DNA from 4 places in the Pseudoalteromonas sp. AWM4_233 genome. Region 4 is predicted to be linked to each of the others. Evidence: predicted binding sites of a transcription regulator. Region 4 holds the regulator's gene; each other region holds the start of a gene.
What was found. The regulator sigma-54, encoded in region 4, starts transcription at its own class of promoters, with help from an activator protein. The targets are predictions, from matches to a motif close to GTTGGCACGNNNNTNGNNT.
Positions count from the first base shown of each region.

Region 1: ACXAC4_RS07495 (DUF642 domain-containing protein) is a predicted target of sigma-54. The motif match lies at 1,760-1,778, and genes of this name have one in related genera.
Region 2: flgB (flagellar basal body rod protein FlgB) is a predicted target of sigma-54. The motif match lies at 1,125-1,143, and genes of this name have one in related genera.
Region 3: ACXAC4_RS13985 (P-II family nitrogen regulator) is a predicted target of sigma-54. The motif match lies at 1,751-1,769, and genes of this name have one in related genera.

Region 1 is NZ_JBSWSZ010000001.1:1,679,388-1,682,587, forward strand. It holds gene ACXAC4_RS07495 (DUF642 domain-containing protein) at 405-1,604, opposite strand; gene ACXAC4_RS07500 (SulP family inorganic anion transporter) at 1,869-3,200, opposite strand, start outside.
Region 2 is NZ_JBSWSZ010000001.1:944,692-947,891, forward strand. It holds gene ACXAC4_RS04155 (chemotaxis protein CheV) at 1-161, shown strand, start outside; gene ACXAC4_RS04160 (CheR family methyltransferase) at 179-1,012, shown strand; gene flgB (flagellar basal body rod protein FlgB) at 1,178-1,588, shown strand; gene flgC (flagellar basal body rod protein FlgC) at 1,591-2,025, shown strand; gene ACXAC4_RS04175 (flagellar hook assembly protein FlgD) at 2,040-2,723, shown strand; gene flgE (flagellar hook protein FlgE) at 2,766-3,200, shown strand, end outside.
Region 3 is NZ_JBSWSZ010000001.1:3,094,007-3,097,206, forward strand. It holds gene ACXAC4_RS13980 (ammonium transporter) at 128-1,357, opposite strand; gene ACXAC4_RS13985 (P-II family nitrogen regulator) at 1,369-1,707, opposite strand; gene ACXAC4_RS13990 (S10 family peptidase) at 1,986-3,200, shown strand, end outside.
Region 4 is NZ_JBSWSZ010000001.1:229,181-232,380, forward strand. It holds gene rapZ (RNase adapter RapZ) at 1-109, opposite strand, end outside; gene ptsN (PTS IIA-like nitrogen regulatory protein PtsN) at 127-579, opposite strand; gene hpf (ribosome hibernation promoting factor) at 582-869, opposite strand; gene ACXAC4_RS01100 (RNA polymerase factor sigma-54) at 898-2,418, opposite strand; gene lptB (LPS export ABC transporter ATP-binding protein) at 2,466-3,191, opposite strand; gene lptA (lipopolysaccharide transport periplasmic protein LptA) at 3,194-3,200, opposite strand, start outside.

The sequences.
Region 1 (3,200 bases), 1.5 Mb from region 4:
TAGATAACAAATTAAATGACAGCGGCTAATCTTAATTAAAACGGCTTGCACTTACACAAAATAGATCTGTAAATTCTCCTTGTTTTTCTGAAGATTATAGTCTGATGGTGTAGATTTCTTTTTAAACAATGTTTCAGGTTTTTTTTCAAATAGACAGAGGTTGAAACTGATCCAAGTTTAGAGGAGTTTAAACTGCTGTTAGCAGAGCCAAAAGTGATAGGCTTCTTTGTGGAACTGAAGTTAAAGCTGCAAGTTGCAGTTTATCAACCTTTGAGGATAATTAGGGCCTTTTTACGTAATCAACAAACTCTCTATGCTCGATAGATAGGGTTTTGAAAGGAATTTTAAGGTAAATTTGGCGCAAAAAAATAGCCAGTAAAAACTGGCTATTTTCTAATGAATATTTAGTTGCAGTAGTTGTCTACAAACGTTAAGTCATTAATGTGTTCAGGTGCATCCATCACATAGGTTGCAACCGCTGTTTGAGGATTTACACTGTAAATTTTTGCGTTTTCTCCTGACACACGACCTGATACGTATAGAGCACCGTTGTCAGAAATTGCCAAACCAGATGCCCAATTAATTCCGTGATGGCCGATTAATGTCAGCGCCATAGTACTGTCATCAATCGCGTAAAGAGACTTGCCAGTTAACACATATAGCGTGTTGTTATCTGCAGAATAGGCAACATCACCGTGTGAGAATGTGTCACCAGAATAGCGCATTTTACCTAAAACCGTTTTCTCGCCAGTTTGTAGATCGTAGTCGTACATATATGTTTTGCTGGTTGCACGTAAAGACTGACCGTCAGCGGTAACTGCAGAGCGATAGATAGGCCATGAAGTAGCATCTGCTTCAGCGGTTTGAGTACCTGTTTCTAAATCTAAAGACCAAAGCTTAGATGCTTTAGTTTTTGAATCTAATTGTTCCATGAAATATAGCTTGCCGTTGTGGCTAGCAATGTTAGATGCTGTGTTTTGTGCGCCAGCAACAACACTGTACGTTTTAGATTCAAGATCGAATTTGTATACGTATCCTGTTTCTAGGTCGCCATAATTATTAATACCGAAAATACCTGTGTGGCATGCTTGCTTTTTAGTCACACTTACATTGTCGATGAATGCGCCAAGGCTATCGTTCTTGCCTGTACCAACAAAACGCAACTCAGATGAATCAGAGTCAGCAGTTACAGTGACGTTAAATGACTGCCAACCGCGAGTTGTAGAATTAAGGCTTAGTACAGTTTGACCATTCCATTTAACTTCTGCTTTGTTTGTTGAACTATTACCTTGGATACGAGGAGAGTAATAAAAAGAAACTTCGTAGCTTTGACCAGCTTCAGTGGTAATATTTTGATATACACTGTGGTTAGCAGTTGAGTCTAACTCAATGTACTGATTGCCGTCTTGCGCATTAATGATGCCCAGTCTTGAAGTTTGAATTTCAAAACGTGCGCCTTCACGCTCCCATCCGTTAACTGAATTCAACAATGTCCATTTAGAGTTGATCACATTTTCTTCAAACGAGCCGTTTGTAACTAAATTGCCAGCCATTGCAAATTGCGTTGCAAAAAGCGTCGACATTGCTAATAAAGATAACTTCATATAGTTGTTCTCCAAGTTTAAAAACTGCTTACAACAAACTTTGAAAGCGAAATTAATCCTATTGTCGTATTTTACGTAGGTTTCGTCAACAATTAATAAACAATTAAGTCAATAATTCGTTTTGTGCAGTAATTTAATATTCCAAAGACTTATACAAGCAAAGCAAATGCCAGTTAGTAGGTTTTTGATTTTAATTTATAAGAGAAGAGGTTTTTGAAAGTCGTTTTGGCACAAAGAGTCTACTTTGTGCCAAAACGATTGAATCTACATTGATTCCAACGCGCGTTCTAATGCATCAATTCTAGAATTACAAAATGCATTTTCACCAAGTTTTTCGTTAATTTGAAAACGATGGAGTTGATCAGATGTTTCTGAGTTTGGCGAGAAGATAAAGACTTTACAGTCTGCATCTAATGCATCAGTAATCGCATTTTCAAGCGCTAGACTCACAGTTACATCAAGCATTGGCACATCACTTAAGTCTAAAACCATGGCTTTGTATTTACTTATATCGCGATGTTGACGTGCAATGGCTTTAGAGACACTGAATATCATGGGACCCGATAAGTAAAAATAGAGCAGTTGACCGTTCGCTTGTTCAAATAATGCTTGTTCTGATTTATTCATCGGAACATCGTCATCAGAGTCACTAATGGCTTTAACTTGCTCTGATTGTACACGGCTAAGTCGCTCTATCACCATGATATTTGAGATAAAGACACCTAAGCCTACAGCTGCAATGAGATCTACAAATACAGTGAGTAACATTACACCATACATAATTGCCATTTGAGATATGCTTAATTTATGCGCTCTTTGAATAAAGCTCCAATCAAGAATATTTATACCAACATATACGGCAATACCCGCTAAAACAGCCAAGGGAATTGGTTCGGTTAAGCCTCCGGCTACAAAGACAACCGCCATTAAAATCAGCGCTCGGAAAATACCCGCCAAAGGAGAACGTGCACCGACTTGGATATTTACCACTGTGCCCATAGTTGCACCTGCACCAGGTAACGCACCAAATAAGCCAGAGATGATATTTGCAACACCTTGACCTCTTAACTCTTTATCAGAATCATGCTCAGTTCGAGTTAAGCTGTCGCCTATAACGGCAGTTAATAAGGTATCAATGCAACCCAGAGTCCCCAGCACTAGGGCATCGATTACCATTGATTGGAATTGGTCAGCAGTAAAAGTCGGGATAACGATAGAGGGTAGGCCACTTGGTATCTCACCGATCCTACGAATGCTATCAGTATCAAAAATGATTACTGAAACTAAGGTCACTGCAACGAGTGCGACTAATTGAGCTGGCACATATTGGCGATATTTCTTAGGGAAATAAAACAATATTGCTAATGTGGCCGCACCTAATAACAACTCTGAAAACTGAATATTTAATAGAAGTTCAGGGAGCTGACCTAAAGTACCTGTTACACCACCTGCGGGAGCTTGGTGGCCTAATAAAGGCGCAAGCTGTAATATGATCAGGATAACGCCAATACCTGACATAAATCCAGAGATAACAGAGTAGGGCATTAGTGTTACGTATTTACCGAGCTTTAAGGTACCAAGTAACACTTGAAAAGC
Region 2 (3,200 bases), 720 kb from region 4:
CAGATCCAAAATTAGCCCCTTTGCATGTAATCTTACACACTTCACTAAGTGGGGTGTTTAATCAGGCTATGATTGAAAAAGTTGGCGCTGATGATTTTATTGCAAAGTTTAACCCTGATGAATTAGCAACAGCGGTTAAAAAATGGGTCCATTGTGATTAGATAACGGCGGTAGTATCTTGGAAAATAAAAACCTTCAACAAGGCGAATATGACCAGTTTAGAACCTTCTTAGAGCAGCAGTGCGGGATTGTTCTTGGAGATAACAAACTTTATTTGGTAAAAAGCCGTTTAGCTCCGTTGATGGCTCGCTTTGGGGTAGACTCTCTTTCTGCGCTTGTCGCTAAAACATTGAGCCCTCATGAACGTCAGCTAAGGGCTGCAGTTGTTGATGCCATGACCACAAACGAAACTCTCTGGTTTAGAGATACTTATCCTTTTGAGTTGTTAAAAAGTAAAATTTACCCAGAATTGAAAGACACCCGTAGGGGCTTAAAAATCTGGTCAGCGGCAAGCTCTTCAGGGCAGGAGCCATACTCTATTGCGATGTCGACACAGGAGTATCAATCTCAAAACCCTGGTGCACTGAAAATGGGTGTGCAAATTGTCGGGACTGACATATCAAATACCATGCTTGATATGTGTAAAAACGCAGAGTATGACTCATTGGCTTTGGCACGAGGGTTGTCAGTTGAACGTCGTCAAAAGTTTTTTCAAGACAGTGGCAACGGCATGGCGCGAGTTGTTGATCCAATAAAGAGAATGGTTAATTTTAGGCACCTTAACTTGCTCGATTCCTACTCTTTGATGGGGAAATTTGATGTTATCTTTTGCAGAAATGTACTGATTTACTTTTCGCCAGAAGTCAAAGCTAAGATTATTTCACAGTTCGCTCAGGCTCTGAACCCTAGAGGGTATTTGTTTTTAGGGGCATCCGAGTCGATGGCAGGGCTAAGTGATGAATTCGAAATGATCCGATGTAATCCAGGGATTATTTACCGTAAGAAAACATAATAAATACTAAGCGGCAACCTACTTGCCGCTTTTTTTATATCTTAGTCATTTCTCCTCAAACCTTTCTACCTATACATTACTCTTCTAACCTATTGAAATAAAGTGGTTTTATATTGGCCCGCTTATTGCTTCTACTTCGTGGAGTCAAATTTTTGGAGTCGTGTCATGGCAATTAGTTTTGATAAAGCACTTGGGGTTCATCAGCATACTATGTTGATACGTTCACAACGTGCAGAGATGTTAGCAAGTAATATTGCGAACGCAGACACACCAGGATACAAAGCAAAAGATATCGACTTTGCACAGGCATTCAAAGCGGCAAAGTCGTCTCAGCAACGTGGCAACATGATGCAAAGAACAGACAGTAAACATCTACATGGTGGCAGCCAGTTAAATAGTAGTGTTGAGCTATTTCGTAATCCAAATCAAGCAGATACAGGTGATGGTAACTCAGTTGATATACAAGTGGAACGAAACTTGTATGTACAAAACGCATTAGAGTATCAGGCAAGTTTGCAATTTTTAACTGGCAAGTTTAAAGGGCTAAAGAAAGCCCTAGGTAGTCAAGGAGCATAACCATGAGCTTATATAATGTTTTCGATATAGCAGGCTCAGGAATGAGTGCTCAAAATATTCGATTGAATACCACTGCGAGTAATATTTCAAATGCCAATAGCATCAGTTCTAGCCAAGATAAAGTTTATCGAGCGCGACACCCTGTATTTGCAGCTGAACTGACCAAAGCGTCTGAGGCACATGATCCAAGCCAGCTAAATGCATCGGTAGGAGTGAAAGTGCTAGGCATAGTAGAGAGTGATAAGCCATTACAGGTTGAGTACAACCCTAATCACCCTAGTGCTGACAAAGACGGGTACATCTATAAGCCAAATGTGAATGTAGTAGAAGAAATGGCAAACATGATCTCTGCTTCACGTTCGTACCAAACCAATGTCCAAGTTGCTGACGCAGCCAAGCAAATGCTCAGCAAAACTTTATTACTTGGTCAGCGCTAGTGGGAGTATAGCCGATGAGTAACGATATTAATGCCGCATCTTCATATATGGATTCGTTACGTTGGTCTGAGCAAAATAAAACAACGCAGAGCGATAAGAAAAACGATGCATTGACGCAAGAAGACTTCTTTTCGCTACTTACTCAGCAACTGTCTTATCAAGACCCGAGTAAACCTGCTGATAATGACCAAATGATTTCGCAGATGACGAACTTTACGATGGCCGAAGGTATTTCTGGTTTAAATGAAAAATTCGACTTGTTGTCAGCTTCAATGACCTCAAACTCGGCATTACAGGCATCTACGTTAGTCGGTAAAAAAGCGCTATTAGAATCGGATTCAATAGACTTTGGTGATGACCAATTAGCAAAAGGCTCAATTATAGCCCAAAGTCCTGTAGAGAAATTAACGGTCAGTATATTTGATGACAAAGGTCAACTAGTTCGTCAGATAGATATGGGAGCTCAAAAAGCTGGTGCGATCCGCTTTGAGTGGGATGGTAAAAACGGTGACGGAGAAACCATGCCAGCAGGTAATTACAAAATTAAGGCTGAGGGTAGCTTAAATGGCGAATATACAAGTTTACCCATGGCCACTTTTAAAAACATTGACAGTGTTAACGTAAACGGTGCTAACGGCATCATTGTTAATACGAGCTCTGGCGCAGTGAAATTATCAGACGTCGCAGAGATAGCATAGAATTTAAGTACTTAAGTAAATTTAAGTGAAAGAGGTGAAAACATGAGTTTCAATATTGCATTAACAGGATTAGCTGCGGCACAAAAAGACTTAGATGTCACAGCAAACAACATTGCTAACGTTAACACGACAGGTTTCAAAGAGTCTCGTGCAGAATTTGCAGATGTATATGCATCTTCAGTATTTAGTTCAGGCAAAACTAAAAACGGTGATGGTGCTCAAACGACTATGGTTGCTCAGCAGTTTCACCAAGGCTCGCTTAAATTTACCCAAAATTCGTTAGATTTAGCGATTACGGGTGAAGGCTACTTTGCAATGAGTGAAGATATTGCTTCACAAGATTATACCTATACGCGTGCAGGTGCGTTTAAGCTTAATAAAGATAACTTCGTAACCGATGCCGCAGGTAATTACTTACAAGGCTTTCCGGTTGACCCTGGTACGGGTAATACAACATCACTGAGCCTGAGTACTGCT
Region 3 (3,200 bases), 2.9 Mb from region 4:
TTTTATTCAGTTTTCAAAATGCACACAGTGAATAACTCTCATCACATGAACACCACTCAGTAAATCTTAACTCGATACTTCTGATATTTGTTCTTCACTCACTGTGTGCAAATTGAAACTTTGATAACTATTGACCGCGAACCGTAACAAACTCTGGATAAGCATCAACACCACAGTCATGTTGGTCCATACCTGACAACTCTTCTTCTTCGCCAACTCGAATACCCATTGTTGACTTTAAGATAGCCCATACAATGTAAGAAGCGATGAATACGAAAGCAAAGATACTGACTAGACCGATTAACTGTGTCACAAAGTTCGCATCGCCATTTGAAAGTGGTACTAACATGATGCCTAATGCGCCACAGGTACCGTGTACAGAAATCGCACCTACCGGGTCATCAATCTTAGCCTTATCAAGGAACACGATACTGAATACCACCAGTGAACCACCTAATGCACCCAGCAGTACTGCCAGAGTCGGTGATGGTGAAGCTGGCTCTGCAGTGATTACAACTAAGCCCGCTAATGCACCATTTAAAATCATAGTTAAATCTGCTTTACCCCAAAGTACTTTGCACACTAGCAGAGCAGCAATCGCACCTGCCGCTGCCGCAGCATTGGTATTCACAAGAATTTGACTCACTGCAACCGCATTTGCTTTATCTGCAATGAATAACTGCGAACCACCGTTAAAACCAAACCAGCCCATCCAAAGAATAAATGTACCTAGTGTTGCAAGTGGCATATTTGAACCAGGGATTGGATAAACTTCACCGTTCTTACCATATTTACCTTTACGAGCACCTAGTAGTAATACGCCTGCTAATGCAGCTGCCGCACCAGCACCATGAACAATCGCAGAGCCTGCAAAGTCTACAAAGCCCATTTCAGATAAGAAGCCGCCGCCCCAAGTCCAGAAACCTTCGATTGGGTAAATTAGGCCTGTTAAAACAACCGTGAATGCTAAGAAAGCCCATAACTTCATTCGCTCCGCAACTGCACCTGATACAATTGACATTGCAGTAGCCACAAATACAACTTGGAAGAAGAAATCAGCTTCTAATGCATGAGTTGCATCATCTGCGGCACTACCAATTAGCGCACCAAAATTCGGCACGATGCCACCAGCTGTATTATCGACGTACATAATGTTGTAACCCACCAGCAAGAACATAGTACAAGCGATGGCATAGAGCGCGATGTTTTTTGTTAGAATTTCAGTGGTGTTTTTTGAGCGAACTAAACCCGCCTCAAGCATGGCAAAACCCGCTGCCATCCACATAACCAATACGCCAGAGATCAGAAAGTAAAAAGTATTTAAAGAGAACTTGAGTTCTATGATGCTGTTTTCCATTGTTATTGCTCCTAAATCGCTTCTTCGTCGAATTCACCAGTACGGATACGTACAATTTGGTCTAGGTCATACACAAAAATCTTACCGTCACCGATTTTTCCGGTGCGAGCGACTTCACTTAAGGTGTTAACAATACGCTCTGCGTTTTCGCTTTGTGTTGCGATTTCAACTTTGATTTTTGGAATAAAATCAACTTGATATTCAGCACCTCGGTAAAGCTCAGTATGACCGCGTTGACGACCAAAACCCTTTACGTCAACAACCGTCATACCTTCCACACCTAGCTCCGATAATGCTTCTCTGACTTCATCAAGTTTGAATGGCTTGATGATAGCGCTGATCATTTTCATATTGCCCCCTTCGACATTGTGATGCGTTATGTTGGCAATGAATAATCAAGCTCTATACCAAAATTAAAACTTTAAAAAATACATAACGTTAACAATTTAAGAACATTTAAAATTAGATAAAATGCACCAATTAAGTGCGTAGTTATGCAAATTGAACTGAGCTGGTGCATAAATTTCAATCACTTTTACACCCATCTCAATTTGCCCATACTTGAACTCATAAACTTTGCATATTCAGTAAGAGCAGAACATTATTTAGTTTCGGAGGACATAAACTAATGAAACTAATAACCATCATCATCAGTGCAGCATTGCTGATCGGCCAAACGGTTAATGCAAGTGAACATAACCGCCAGATCGGCATAGACAACCAAGTTGTCACAAAACATAAAACTAAAATTCTTGGTGAGAGAATTAATTACACTGCGACCACAGGGACTCAGCCAGTATGGGATGAGGAAGGTCACCCGATCGCCACTTTACATTACACCTATTACAAAAAAACCGATGTTAAAGACCTAAGTAAGCGCCCACTACTAATCTCCTTTAATGGTGGTCCTGGCTCTGCGTCAGTGTGGATGCATATTGCTTACACTGGCCCTAAAACTTTAAATATCGATACTGAAGGTTACCCAGTTCAACCGTACGGTGTACAAACCAACCCTTACTCAGTTTTAGACGTAGCCGACATTGTTTTCGTAAACCCAGTTAATACTGGCTATTCGCGAGTTTTACCAAACAAAGATGGAAAAATGCCTAGTAAGGCAGAGCAGAAAAAGCGTTTCTTTGGCGTTAATGCTGATATCAAATACCTCGCTGAATGGCTAAACACTTTTGTGAATCGCAACAACCGCTTTTTATCACCTAAGTTTTTAATTGGTGAAAGCTATGGAACTACACGTGTATCAGGTCTTGCTCACGAACTACAAAACAGCCAATGGATGTACTTAAATGGCGTGGTATTGGTTTCACCTACCGACATTGGCATTAAACGCCAAGGCCCAGTAAAGGCTGCAAATCGCTTACCTTACTATGCGGCGGCTGCTTGGTACCACAAAGCTTTAGCGCCAGAGTTACAAAATAAAGACTTGTTAGACATGTTAGACGAAGTTGAAACTTACACCATTAACCAATACCTACCAGCATTGGCAAAAGGTGCATTTATCAGCGATGCTGAAAAGCAACAAACAATTAAGCAAGTTGCTAAGTTCAGTGGTTTATCAGAAACCTTTGTCGCTCAGAACAATTTAGATATTCCAACCAGCGCTTTTTGGAAAGAGCTGCTAAGAGACAGAGGCCAAACACTTGGCCGCTTAGATTCTCGTTATTTAGGTATTGATAAACGCGATGCAGGCAGCCGCCCTGACTACTGGCCTGAGCTAACCTCATGGCTACACTCTTTCACGCCAGCTATTAATTACTATCTACGTGAAGAGTTAAACTACAAAACCGATATTAAATACAATATGTTTGGTTCAGTGCATCCATGGGAT
Region 4 (3,200 bases):
GGAGATTAACTGGAATGTTATCAACACAATAATAACCTAGGTCTTCCAATACCCTTAAGGCAACGGATTTGCCCGACCCTGAGCGACCACTAATGATGATCAGTTCCATGGATTCCTCTCTGTTAATTAATCTTGAAGTGCAATAAGTTGATAGAGTGCCTCATCGTCTTTTGCGTGACGAAGTTGCTTGCAAAACTCTTTGTTGTTTAGTTTATCAGCAATTGCAGCTAAGGTCTTTAGATGTTCTGCATTATTACCTTCAGGTACAAGCATTGCCAAGAGAATATCGACTGGTCGGTTATCTATTGCGTCAAAATCAATACCGTTTTGATTAGTCACTAAAATGGCAAAAATAGTATCAATGCCTGTAAGGCGGCCATGAGGAATAGCAATACCTTTGCCTATGCCTGTGCTGCCTAGTTTTTCCCGCGTTAGGAATGCATCTAATATTTCGTGGGCGTTATGCTCTGGAAGGTGTTGGCTCGCTAATTCACTGATGTACTCTAGCGCACGTTTTTTGCTATTAAAAAGGACCGCAGCTTTACTGCAGTCCTTGTTGATAATCGAGCTAAGTTTCATGGTTAGTGTCGAGTTAATTTCTCTTTGTGTTTGATAACTTGGCGATCGAGTTTATCAACGAGTTTATCAATGGCTGCGTACATATCAGAGTGTTCATCTGAAGCGAAAATTTCACCGCCATTTAAATGAACGGTAGCTTCGGCTTTTTGTACCAGCTTCTCAACATCTAAGATCACGTGAACGTTATTAATGTGATCAAAATGCCTTTCTAGCTTTGCAAACTTCGTGTTTACATAGTCTCTTAATGAATCTGTAATTTCTACGTGACGACCAGTTAAATTTAGTTGCATAAGCATTTTCCTTCTCTTGGTTTACGTCTTAAATCAAGCTCTTACGCTGATTTGACGGTGGAATAGAGAGTGACTCGCGGTATTTCGCAATTGTACGACGTGCCACTTTGATTCCCTGTTCTGCCAATATATCTGCAATTTTGCTGTCGCTCAATGGCTTAGCTGTATTTTCTGCAGCAATTAGCTTTTTGATCAATGCTCTAATCGCAGTCGATGAGCATTCACCTCCGTTTTCAGTGCTTACGTGACTTGAGAAGAAGTACTTCAACTCAAAAATGCCACGGGGTGTATGCATGTACTTCTGAGTGGTGACACGAGAAATGGTAGACTCGTGCATCTCGACCATCTCAGCAACATCATTCAAAACCATAGGCTTCATTGCCTCAGGTCCATGTTCAAAGAATGCCTGTTGTTGTTGCACAATGCAATTGGTAACTTTCATTAAAGTGTCATTACGGCTTTCTAAGCTCTTAATAAACCATTTTGCTTCTTGTAGGTGAGAGCGAATGAATTGGCTGTCAGTGCTTGATTTTACTGAGCGTGACATTGCCGCATAATGATCATTAACCCTAATTTTAGGCATACATTCAGGGTTTAGCTCAACAACCCAGCGGCCTTTTACTTTTTTCACCGACACATCAGGAATAACATACTCAGATTCTTCACGAATAATGCTGGCGGCAGGTTTAGGATTAAGGCTGTGAATGAGTGTCATCACTTCTTTTAACTCAGGCTCTTTGAGCTTGGTCTTTTTCATGATAGTGCGGTAATCACGGCTGGCCAGCAAATCAATATGCTCGCTTAACACCATTTTTGTTTCAGCTATGAAAGGCGTGTCTGCATCAAACTGATTGAGTTGAATACATAAGCATTCTTGTAATGAGCGAGCGGCAATACCTACAGGGTCAAAGAGTTGAATACGCTTTAATACAGCTTCTACTTCATCGAGTTCAATTAACTCTTCGTCATTGCCTTCATTAATACTTTCTAGGAGTTCTTCGGTACTAACAGTAAGTAAGCCTGCATCATCAACGGCTTCAACAATGGCAACGGCAATGGCTTTATCGGTTGGGCTGAATGGCGTGAGTTCTAATTGCCACATTAAATATTCGTGTAATGTTTCAGTGGTCTCACCCTGATAAACCGTTTCGTCTTCAGGCATAGGGCCGCTACTGGTGCTCGGTGCTGCACTCATGTACTCGTCCCATGTCACATCCATCGCGAGATCGTCACTGACAGTGTCTTTACTCAGTGCTGCATCGCTATCGAGTTCGTAATCGCTGGTCGGTTCATCACCGTGACCATCATCAGTAGAGTTAGAGAGTTGCTCGCTAGAGTCAGTGTCTTTGGTCGCTTTGTCTGAATCATTGCCATCAGTACTTGGCTCTAATTCCGACTCATCTACTTCGAGTAAAGGGTTGCTATCCAGCGCTTCTTGGATCTCTTGCTGTAGATCAAGTGTGCTCAATTGCAGCAAGCGAATTGCTTGTTGCAATTGTGGTGTCATGGTTAGTTGCTGCCCCATGCGCAGCTGTAGCGATTGCCTCATGTATTTCTAACAATCCTTTTTGTTATTTGGATTATGTCTTGCTTTAACTATAGACGGAATTGTTCACCTAGGTAGACGTCTCTTACGGTTTGATCAGCTAAAACTGACTCAGGCGTACCTGACGCGATTAATTCACCATGTGAAACAATATAAGCTTTCTCACAAACATCAAGGGTTTCTCTTACATTGTGATCTGTAATGAGGACACCAATGCCGCGGTTTTTTAAATGCTCAACAATTTTCTTTATATCTAACACCGAAATCGGATCAACGCCAGCAAAAGGCTCATCTAAAAGAATAAATTTAGGGTTTGCGGCTAAAGCGCGAGCAATTTCAACTCGGCGACGCTCACCACCTGATAAAGCCATGCCCTGACTGTCCCGAATATGTTGAATATTAAACTCATCCAGTAAGTCGTCTAAAGTTTGCTCTCTTTGTACTTTATTGAGGTCTTTACGGGTCTCTAAAATAGCCATTAAGTTTTGATAAACAGTCAACTTTCTGAAGATTGAAGACTCTTGAGGCAGATAACCAATGCCCATGCGTGCTCTACTGTGCATAGGTAGCAAAGTGATATCTTCATCATCTATGGTGACTTTGCCTTTATCGCTAGGCACAAGACCAACGATCATGTAAAAACTGGTGGTTTTACCTGCGCCATTAGGACCGAGAAGACCAACAATGCTTCCGGCTTCCACGCTTAGGCTGACATTTTTTACGACTTGGCGGCCTTTGTAGCTTTTTGCTAGGGCTGTGGCAGTTAACACACTCATGCTCATTGA